DNA from 2 places in the Ectobacillus polymachus genome. Region 1 is predicted to be linked to the other one. Evidence: predicted binding sites of a transcription regulator. Region 1 holds the regulator's gene; the other holds the start of a gene.
What was found. The regulator Rex, encoded in region 1, represses fermentation and respiration genes when NADH is low (regulators of the CRP and FNR family bind a similar motif). The targets are predictions, from matches to a motif close to TTGTGAAATATTTCACAA.
Positions count from the first base shown of each region.

Region 2: ACM5BR_RS10575 (L-lactate dehydrogenase) is a predicted target of Rex. The motif match lies at 936-953, and genes of this name have one in related genera.

Region 1 covers NZ_JBLREB010000010.1:22,114-27,740, reverse strand. The annotation lists gene ACM5BR_RS18435 (ABC-F family ATP-binding cassette domain-containing protein) at 1-875, opposite strand, end outside; gene ACM5BR_RS18430 (redox-sensing transcriptional repressor Rex) at 1,159-1,788, shown strand; gene ACM5BR_RS18425 (YdiK family protein) at 1,856-2,065, opposite strand; gene ACM5BR_RS18420 (CPBP family intramembrane glutamic endopeptidase) at 2,067-2,795, opposite strand; gene iscB (RNA-guided endonuclease IscB) at 3,177-4,424, shown strand; gene groES (co-chaperone GroES) at 4,729-5,013, shown strand; gene groL (chaperonin GroEL) at 5,056-5,627, shown strand, end outside.
Region 2 covers NZ_JBLREB010000001.1:2,066,724-2,072,350, reverse strand. The annotation lists tRNA gene ACM5BR_RS10625 (tRNA-Met) at 1-26, shown strand, start outside; tRNA gene ACM5BR_RS10620 (tRNA-Asp) at 30-105, shown strand; tRNA gene ACM5BR_RS10615 (tRNA-Phe) at 109-181, shown strand; tRNA gene ACM5BR_RS10610 (tRNA-Thr) at 201-273, shown strand; tRNA gene ACM5BR_RS10605 (tRNA-Lys) at 285-356, shown strand; tRNA gene ACM5BR_RS10600 (tRNA-Gly) at 363-436, shown strand; tRNA gene ACM5BR_RS10595 (tRNA-Ile) at 443-519, shown strand; tRNA gene ACM5BR_RS10590 (tRNA-Asn) at 544-618, shown strand; tRNA gene ACM5BR_RS10585 (tRNA-Ser) at 622-712, shown strand; tRNA gene ACM5BR_RS10580 (tRNA-Glu) at 714-785, shown strand; gene ACM5BR_RS10575 (L-lactate dehydrogenase) at 1,082-2,023, shown strand; gene glgB (1,4-alpha-glucan branching protein GlgB) at 2,435-4,363, shown strand; gene ACM5BR_RS10565 (glucose-1-phosphate adenylyltransferase) at 4,311-5,441, shown strand; gene ACM5BR_RS10560 (GlgC family sugar phosphate nucleotidyltransferase) at 5,468-5,627, shown strand, end outside.

The DNA.
Region 1 (5,627 bases):
CGCTTCGTTGTCGATGCTCTTGCGATATTACGCTGAACAAAATCCTGCAGCTTGGCTACTTCATCCTGCTGCTTTTCATATCGCTTCATTTCTTGCTCATACCAATCTGCTTTTCTTTCTAGATATTTACTGTAGTTCCCTGTGAAACGTTTGCTATGCGTATTAGATATTTCATATACCTGCGTCACAATACGATCTAAAAAGTAGCGGTCATGGGAAACAATTAGAATGGCGCCAGAGTAGCCTTGTAAATATTGTTCTAGCCATGTAAGGGTTTCAATGTCTAGATGGTTCGTAGGTTCATCTAGAATCAGTAGATCAGGTTTGGTTAGTAACAGTTTTCCTAATGCGAGTCGTGTTTTCTGGCCGCCGCTTAGCATAGAAATTTGCATGGTATGTGTTTCTACAGGAAATCCTAAGCCAGTGAGTACAGAACGAATATCTGCTTCATATTGATATCCACCTAGATCGCTAAAGAGCTGCTGAAGACGATCATATTCTCCTAGAAGCTTTTCATACTGTTCCGGATTGGTAAATATCTCTTCCTTGCCCATTTCCTGTTCCATCTTGCGCAGCTCGTTCTCCATGTCTTGTAGCTTGCGAAAGACTGTGAGCATCTCTTCACCAATTGTTAAGGAAGTTTCTAAGCCCGTATTTTGTGCTAGATAACCAATGGATACGTCTTTAGGCTTAATAATCTCCCCTGCTTCATAAGACATTTCCCCTGCAATAATTTTTAGTAACGTTGATTTTCCGGCTCCGTTACGTCCAACAAGTGCAACACGATCGCGTGTTTGGACTTCTAATTTTATATTGGATAAAATGACATCCGCTCCAAAAAGCTTCGTCAATCCATTTACTTGTAATAAAATCAATGTGTTTCACCTCAAATTAGTTTGTCTACTATATAATTATAAAAAACTAATGTTTTTCAACATCATGTAAAATGTTGTATAGTTTATTTAGGAGAATCTATCTCTATTATACAAGGAAAGCTTTACACCAATAAACTTTCAACTTATATTCTGTGTGTAAAAGGTGAATTTTTCTAGGTTGGAGGTTTTCCTATTAGATGTGAAGCCAACCATTATTATACGTTCACATGCCTTATATAGCCGTCACAGCATGATAAACAAAAATAGGAGAGAGGGGGATATGATGGATCAGCCTAAAATTCCGCAGGCAACTGCGAAACGACTGCCTTTGTATTATCGTTTTATTAAAAACCTATCGCTCTCAGGAAAGCAACGGGTTTCCTCAGCCGAGCTTAGCGAAGCGGTAAAAGTTGATTCTGCTACGATTCGCAGAGATTTTTCTTACTTCGGTGCATTAGGTAAAAAAGGGTACGGTTACAATGTAAACTATCTATTATCATTTTTCAGCCAAACACTTGACCAAGATGATTTAACTCAAGTAGCGTTAATTGGAGTTGGAAATTTAGGAACCGCTTTCTTAAATTACAATTTCTTGAAAAATAATAACACGAAAATTGCAATGGCTTTTGACGTAGATGAGAAGAAAGTTGGAACCATTATTGGAGAAGTGCCTGTCTATCATTTAGATGACCTAGAACAAAGAATGACAGAGGATGTTAAAGTAGCCATTTTAACGGTACCTGCAACGGTTGCACAGTCTGTTGCTGATCGATTATCAAAAACGAGCATAGAAGGAATTCTAAATTTTACACCTGCCCGCATCAACGTACAGGATCATATTCGCATTCATCATATTGATTTATCCGTTGAACTTCAGACGCTCGTTTATTTTCTAAAGCATTATCCGAAATAATAAGTTTTACATAATAATAAGGAAATATAAAATGGACCGCATAGCGGTCCATTTTTTGTAAGAGTCTTTACTTTTTTTGCTTCGGATTTCTCGTCGCCTGCCACTTTAGAAAAATTAGGCGAATGGCAAGACCAAAATCAAAGGTAGCCATAATGATTAGTAATAGTGTGTATACATTCCATATTGTCGTTTCTACGCTTGTTATCGCTAAATAGGTAAAAATGCCGCCGAACAGAAGGTAGATTATCGCCATAAATATATTAGAATTTCTAAGCATCTCAAAAGCCTCCAATAATTGTGTGCAAGGTTTCGGCCTGCTTCATCATTTTATCTAAGTAATCGTGTAGTCCAATGTTGATAAGAATAACAATGGTATTCATCATAACATGGGCGAAGATAGGAACAATAATTCGTCTCGTGTGTATGTATAAAAAGGAAAATACGAAACCCATGGATGTATAAACCAATAGGTGGCTAAAGTCGAAATGAACCGTTGCAAATATGAGTGAGCTGATAATGGCAGCCACAAAAAAATGAAAGTGCTTATAAAGGGAACCAAATAAAATTTTTCGAAATACGATTTCTTCCATAATCGGTCCGAAAATGGATGTAACGAGAATGAACAAAGGGCTAACCTTGGCAATATCTACGAGCCGCTGTGTATTTTCTGAACCAGGATTAATGCCAAATATTCGCATTTCGATATTTGCTGCAATGGTTTGTGCAAATAGAGCAAGGAAAATACCTGCAAACATCCATAGGATTGTGTAACCGATTCCCATCTTATTGCGGGCAAGCGGATCATCATCGTGTCGAAGTAATAGCAGGATGATGATAAGAGCTGTAACAAAGCTGATAATCGCCCAATGCGCAGAAGCCATCTCAATTTGCACACTTCTGCTATATGTATGATACCATCCAGTCCTTAATAAAAGAGGAATGCCAAGTAAACTGGAAATCTGCATAACAATATATGTAATAATAATCCACCAATACTTTTGATTCAATTTTACTTTCTCCGTTTCCGTATAAATTTACGTTAATAAAAAAGGAAATTCACGTTTTAAAGAGAAAAGAACTAATTGGGTGCTCGAAACAATGGGAGTTTCACTTTATTGTATCATACAATTGTCAACTATCCACCACTTAAACGCTATCGCGTTTTGAAGTGGGGGCTTGAAAAAGTCCTAGTTGTCTAGCCTCAGTCTTTCGTGGGCTCCGTTCGTAGGTTGCATACCCAAGAATGATTCCCTAGTTCTTGGCTCTATGGTGGCCCTGTAACAGTTCTGATTGGGAAGGAACGGTCAACCACATGCCTTCTTGCAGGAGAAGTTGCTAACACCTACAAACATTGGCGAAGGGAAACAAACTCTTAGGAGGGACAAAACATGCGTGTATTTGTCAAGAATGTAAGGGGAGAACCGCTCATGCCTTGCAGTCATCGCAAGGCGCGGCTTCTTCTCAAACAAGGAAAAGCAAACATTGTGAAGTACACACCATTTACCATTCAACTGCTATCTGCGACAGGTGAAACGGTGCAACCTGTCACAATCGGCGTGGACAGCGGCGCAAAGCATATCGGCATTGCGATTACCACGGAAGACAAAGTACTAACAAAAGGAACCATTGAGCTACGTCAGGATGTCAAAGAAAATCTCACACTAAGAGCTACATTACGCAGAAGTAGAAGACAACGAAAAACAAGATATCGCAAAGCACGTTTTCTCAATCGGAAAAAGAAAGAAGGATGGTTACCACCATCGATTCAAAGCAGAGTGGATAACCAAATTCATTGGATTGAAACATTCAAATCACTGTTACCTTCCCCAAAAGTGATTGTTGAAGTGGGAAAGTTTGATGCACAAAAGCTAAAAAATCCCGATATACAAGGAACAGAATACCAACAAGGGGATACTTTTGGCTTTTGGAATACGAGATATTATGTATTCGCAAGAGACCATTACACTTGTCAAATTTGTAAGAAAAAAGGTGGTATTTTGCATACGCATCATATCATGGAACGGTGTATAGGTGGTTCGAATAGGGCAGATAATCTTGTAACCGTGCATGATGAATGTCATCAAAAATTTCATCAAGGAAAAATCAAACACAGTTTCAAGAAACCAAAACATTATAAAGAGACTGCCTTTATGAATATATTGCGCCTCCAAATCATGAATCGTTTAGATTGTGACATGACGTATGGCAGTTACACCACACCAAAGAGAAAAGAACTTGGATTAGCCAAAACACATGCAAATGATGCCATTGCGATAACAAATCCGAAACAACTACAAGAATATGATCAAAGTCGTGAATTTCGCATCAAGCAGTTTAGAAAGAAAAAACGCTCCCTGCATGAAGCAACCGCTAGAAAAGGGAGAAAAACAAAGAATACAAGCGCAAAACGGAACAAGAAAAATACACCCTATATAGATGGAATCTATTTAGGGGATAAAGTAAAGATATTTGGACAAGTAGGATTTGTAACAGGATTTACAGGAAAAATGGGATACGTACAAGATATACATGGACAATATATACAAAATCCTTCTAAATCTTATAAGCAAGTGAAGATGTCAGATGTGAAACGTATCCACCATACGAACAATTGGCAGTTCTTACAAATTAGTTAGGCTATGCCTAACCGAAATTCATCCCACCTTATCACTGGGCTCTTGCCCGTCATGCGCTTGAAGATGGGGATGAATTTCGGAAATACGTTAAAAGAATGACGAAAAGAATGTTTTCAGTAGAAGTGGTAATACTGTTTCAGTGTAGGCTTAAATGAATGGAAGTATGTACCAAAAATTTTAGAAAATTTAAGGTTTTATACTTGCAAAAGAAAAAGAGATTCATTATTATAAAAGGTGTGTTAGCACTCGAATGCACTGAGTGCTAACAATAAAATTTACATATGAATTGAGGAGGTTATTTTTCATGCTAAAGCCATTAGGTGATCGCGTAGTAATTGAACTTGTTGAAGCAGAAGAAAAAACTGCTAGTGGTATCGTATTACCAGACTCTGCAAAAGAAAAGCCATCAGAAGGCAAGGTTAAAGCAGTTGGATCAGGTCGAGTGCTTGACAATGGTGAGCGTGTAGCTTTGGAAGTAGCTGTAGGTGATCGTATTATCTTCTCAAAATACAGTGGTACAGAAGTAAAATACGAAGGTGCAGAATACTTAATTTTACGTGAAAGTGACATTTTAGCTATTATCGGTTAATTTATACATCTTATTTTCGAAAAAATAGGGAGGTACGTAAAAATGGCAAAAGATCTTAAGTTTAGTGAAGACGCACGTCGTGCAATGCTTCGCGGAGTAGATACTCTTACAAATGCAGTGAAAGTTACGCTTGGACCAAAAGGTCGTAACGTTGTATTAGAAAAGAAATTCGGTTCTCCTCTAATTACAAACGACGGTGTGACAATTGCAAAGGAAATCGAATTAGAAGATGCATTCGAAAACATGGGTGCTAAGCTTGTTGCTGAAGTTGCTAGCAAAACAAACGATGTAGCTGGTGACGGAACAACAACTGCAACAGTTCTTGCACAAGCGATGATTCGTGAAGGCTTAAAGAACGTTACAGCTGGCGCAAACCCTATGGGCATTCGCAAAGGGATTGAAAAAGCAGTTGCAACTGCAATTGAAGAATTAAAAGTAATCTCTAAACCAATCGAAGGCAAAGCTTCTATCGCACAAGTAGCAGCTATTTCTTCTGCTGATGCAGAAGTAGGTGAATTGATTGCCGAAGCTATGGAACGCGTAGGAAACGACGGCGTTATCACACTTGAAGAATCTAAAGGCTTTACAACTGAGCTTGATGTAGTGGAAGGTAT
Region 2 (5,627 bases), on a different contig from region 1:
AGGTTCAAATCCTGTCCCCGCAACCAAATGGTCTCGTGGTGTAGCGGTTAACATGCCTGCCTGTCACGCAGGAGATCGCCGGTTCGATCCCGGTCGGGACCGCCATTTGGCTCGGTAGCTCAGTCGGTAGAGCAGAGGACTGAAAATCCTCGTGTCGGCGGTTCGATTCCGTCCCGAGCCACTTTACTAGATTAAGTGTTGCCGACTTAGCTCAATTGGTAGAGCAACTGAATCGTAATCAGTAGGTTGGGGGTTCAAGTCCTCTAGTCGGCATTTTTTATTTTGAGCCATTAGCTCAGTGGTAGAGCATCTGACTTTTAATCAGAGGGTCGAAGGTTCAAGTCCTTCATGGCTCACATTTTGCGGGTGTAGTTTAATGGTAGAACTTCAGCCTTCCAAGCTGATAGCGTGGGTTCGATTCCCATCACCCGCTCCAAATAATGGGCCTATAGCTCAGCTGGTTAGAGCGCACGCCTGATAAGCGTGAGGTCGATGGTTCGAGTCCATTTAGGCCCACCATGTAAAATAATCATACATTTTTATTCCGCAATAGCTCAGCGGTAGAGCAATCGGCTGTTAACCGATAGGTCGTAGGTTCGAATCCTACTTGCGGAGCCATATAGAGAAGTACCCAAGAGGCTCAAGGGGCTCCCCTGCTAAGGGAGTAGGTCGGGATACCGGCGCGAGGGTTCGAATCCCTTCTTCTCTGCCACGGCCCGTTGGTCAAGCGGTTAAGACACCGCCCTTTCACGGCGGTAACACGGGTTCGATTCCCGTACGGGTCATACTAAGAGTCAGTGATGAATATACTGGCTCTTTTTTCATGTCCTACGATGTATAAACGTTTCATTTATGTATAGATAGATCCCTCGTAATCTCTGTCTGTTTTCTTTCCTTTATTCCTCTTTCGCAGAAGTAGTATATTCACGCTACTTATGTGAATTAATTCACAAAATCATCACAAAAATGGAATGGAATAAAAATAATTTATGTTAAAATGAAAATGTTCAGAGGAAATTACACAGAATATAGAATGAATGGATTTATAAAGAAAATGTAGACAATAAAGGAGAGCTTAAACATGAAGCAGAAGATTAATCGTGTTGTTTTAGTCGGAACAGGTGCAGTTGGCTGTAGCTATGCATATTCAATGCTTAACCACGGTGTAGCAGAAGAACTTGTACTCGTTGACGTAAATGAAGCCAAAGCAGAAGGCGAAGCAATGGATTTAAATCATGGTATGCCATTTGCTCCAGCTCCAACGAAGATTTGGAAGGGAAGCTACGCAGATTGTAAAGATGCAGACCTTGTTGTTATTACTGCAGGACTTCCACAAAAACCAGGTGAAACTCGCTTAGACTTAGTAGAAAAAAATACGAAAATCTTTAAGCAAATTGTTCGTGGAATTATGGACAATGGTTTTGATGGAATATTCTTAATTGCTACTAATCCAGTTGATATTTTAACATATGTTACTTGGAAAGAATCAGGTTTACCGAAGGAACGCGTTATCGGTTCTGGTACTACACTTGATACAGCACGTTTACGTTATATGCTTAGCGATTATTTTGATGTTGATGCACGTAACGTCCATGCTTACATCATTGGTGAACATGGTGATACAGAACTTCCAGTATGGAGCCACGCTTCTGTTGGGGTTCAAAAATTAGCAAAAGTTTTACAAGATCAAAAATATAAACAAGAAGATTTAGATGCTATTTTTGTAAATGTTCGTGATGCTGCTTACCATATTATTGAGCGTAAAGGTGCAACATTCTATGGTATTGGTATGGCTCTCATGAGAATTACAAAGGCGATTTTAAATAATGAAAACTGTATTTTAACTGTTTCTGCATACTTAAACGGTGAATATGGACAAAGTGACATTTATGTAGGTGTTCCTGCTATCATCAACCGTAGCGGTGTTCGCGAAGTAATGGAACTTGAAATGGACGAAGCTGAACAAGCTAAATTCGATCATTCAGTAAAAGTATTAAAAGAAACAATGAGCCCAGTATTATAATTTATCTTATATATTTGTTCAACATATCTGCAAAAACCTCATCATAATTATATTATGATGAGGTTTTTTTGTTTCATTAATTAATGTTTACATATTATTTCTAATTTTTATACAATTTCTTTACATAACTATTTTACTATTAGTGTAGGTACTCTTTTATTTATACAATTACATCCTGTAAATTACTTTTATACTATAGATTTTTCTAACATAATGAAATCAAATTATGAAATGCTTTCACACGGATTTTATAGCAGAAATTACATAGTTATTGTCTATAATGTGAATTATATCTAAATTTTCTTTTTACAGTAATGTTTTTCTTTCTAACAAAAGGAATTATAGAGTTTTTAGTAGAATAATATTAAAGTATTTGAAATATTATGTACCGGCGAGGTGAAAGCTGTGGTTTTGACTCAACTTACGGACTATGATTTACATCTGTTTCATGAGGGTAGCCTTTTTCAAAGTTATCACCTGTTTGGTGCCCATCGTGCGGTTGAAAATGATATAGAAGGTGTGCGATTTTCTGTTTGGGCCCCTCATGCAGCAGCGGTAAGTGTAGTAGGGGATTTTAACAATTGGATAGGCAATGAACATCAAATGACAAAAATTACAGATCAAGGTATATGGTCATTGTTCATTCCTGGGCTTAAGGAAAATGAGATTTATAAGTATGAGATTCAAACTTCATACGGTAAAACGTTATTAAAATCGGATCCCTATGCGTTTTTTTCAGAGTTACGCCCCCATACTGCTTCTATTGTTTATGATATAGGGGAGTATAAATGGAATGATCAGAAATGGTTCCGAAATAAAAAACGTAAATCGATTTATGAAGAACCATTCGCTGTGTATGAGATGCATATTGGTACTTGGAAAAAAAAGGATGAAGGTTCCTTGTATTCATACAGGGAGATGGCTGACATTCTAATTCCTTATGTAATCGATCATCATTTTACACATATTGAAATCATGCCGCTAGTTGAACATCCTTATGACCGTTCTTGGGGGTATCAGGGTACAGGATATTATTCTCCTACAAGTAGATATGGTACACCTTATGATCTTATGTATTTTATCGATCAATGCCATCAGCATGGACTAGGGGTTATTTTAGACTGGGTGCCAGGGCATTATTGTAAAGATGCTCATGGTCTGTACATGTTTGATGGGGAACCTACGTATGAATACTACGATTATAATGTACAAGAAAATCCTGTTTGGGGAACTGCTAACTTCGATTTAGGAAAGCCGGAGGTTCAAAGTTTCCTTATATCGAATGCACTATTCTGGTTTGAATATTATCACATAGACGGTTTTCGTGTAGACGCTGTTGCAAACATGTTATATTGGAACGCAAATGGACAATTTAGTCGAAATGAAAATGCAGTGAAATTTTTACAAAAATTGAATGAAGCTGTATTTGCCGTTCATCCAGAGGCTTTAATGATTGCAGAAGATTCTACTGATTGGCCGCTTGTAACAGCTCCAACCTATGATGGGGGACTAGGGTTTAATTATAAATGGAATATGGGATGGATGAATGACATCCTAAAATATATGGAATGTGAACCTCAATATCGAAAGCATATGCATGATAAAGTAACATTTTCACAGCTATATGCTTACTCTGAAAATTTTATCTTACCGTTATCACATGACGAAGTTGTACATGGAAAAAAATCCCTCCTTAATAAAATGCCAGGAGATTATTGGCGAAAGTTTGCGCAATTACGACTCCTATATGGATATTTCATCTCACATCCGGGTAAAAAACTATTGTTCATGGGTGGAGAATTTGGACAGTTTGATGAGTGGAAGGATCTTGAGGATTTAGATTGGATGCTTCAAGATTTTGAAATGCATAGGCTTATGCAAGAATATTTTAAAGAATTAATGGGTATTTATAAACGCTCTAAACCACTTTGGGAACTGGATCATAAGCAGGAAGGGTTCCGATGGATTGATGCAGATAATTGTGAGCAAAGTATTTTTTCATTTATTCGTTACGGCAAGAAAGACAATGAATCGTTAGTTATTATCTGCAATTTTAGTGAATACGTATACCACGATTATAAAGTAGGTGTACCGTTAGACGGATCCTATAATGAAATATTAAATAGTGATGATATTCGGTTTGGTGGCTCCGGTCAAGTGAATAAAAAACGCTTGAAAGCGATCAAAAAAGAGATTCATAATCAACCAGCTTGTGTAGAAATGACGATACCGCCTTTTGGTATTTCGATTTTGCGACCAGTGAAAACAAGGAAGGGGAATATGAGGGATGGCAATAAAGAAGAAATGCGTAGCAATGTTACTAGCAGGGGGAAAAGGTAGTCGTTTAAGTTCTTTAACAAAGAATTTAGCTAAACCAGCTGTCCCATTTGGCGGAAAGTATCGGATTATCGATTTTACATTAAGTAATTGTACAAATTCAGGCATTGAAACGGTTGGCGTCTTAACACAATATCAGCCGCTTGTACTTCACTCTTATATTGGAATCGGAAGCGCTTGGGATTTAGACCGTAGTAACGGAGGGGTAACAGTTTTGCCTCCGTATTCAGAATCTTCTGGCGTGAAGTGGTATAAAGGAACCGCAAGTGCCATTTTCCAAAACTTAAATTATTTGAAACAATACGATCCTGAGTATGTTCTGATTTTATCAGGCGATCATATATACAAAATGAATTATTCTAAAATGCTAGACTATCATATGGAAAAAGATGCGGACGTTTCGATTTCCGTTATTACTGTTCCATGGGAGGAAGCAAGTCGCTTTGGTATTATGAATACAAATGAAAATATGGAGATTACAGAATTCGAAGAAAAGCCTCCATTTCCTAAAAGTAATTTAGCATCAATGGGAATATATATCTTTAAATGGTCTGTACTGAAGGAGTTTTTAGAAATGGATGCGCGTAATCCTGAATCTAGTAATGATTTTGGGAAAGATGTTATTCCATTATTATTAGAAGAAAATAAGAAAGTTGTAGCGTATCCGTTCCAAGGCTATTGGAAGGATGTCGGTACAGTGAAAAGTCTTTGGGAAGCAAATATGGATTTGCTTAGCGAAGATTCAACCTTAAATATGTATGATAGAGATTGGCGTATCTATTCAGTAAATCCAAATCAACCTCCTCAATATATTGCTCCAACAGCAACAATTGAAGAATCTTTATTAAATGAAGGCTGTGTAGTCGAAGGAGAAGTAAAGCATTCCGTTTTATTCCAAGGCGTATCAGTAGGCGAAGGAACGGTTATTACGGATTCTGTTATTATGCCGGATGCGGTAATTGGAAAAAATGTAACGATTGATCGAGCGATCGTTGCACCGGGAATGGTAATCGAAGATAATGCTACTGTTCGCCCACTTAAGAATATGGAAGATATTATATTAGTAGCAGAGGAAGAATAAATCTTAGAGGGAAATGAGGAGGATTTATGTTAGGAATAATTAATGCAACAAACGAATTCAATTCATTAAAGAAGTTAACACAACATCGTTCGTTAGCAGCACTTCCTTTCGGAGGACGTTATCGTTTAATCGATTTTATGTTATCTAATATGGTGAATTCAGGGATTCATAGTGTAGCTATCTTTA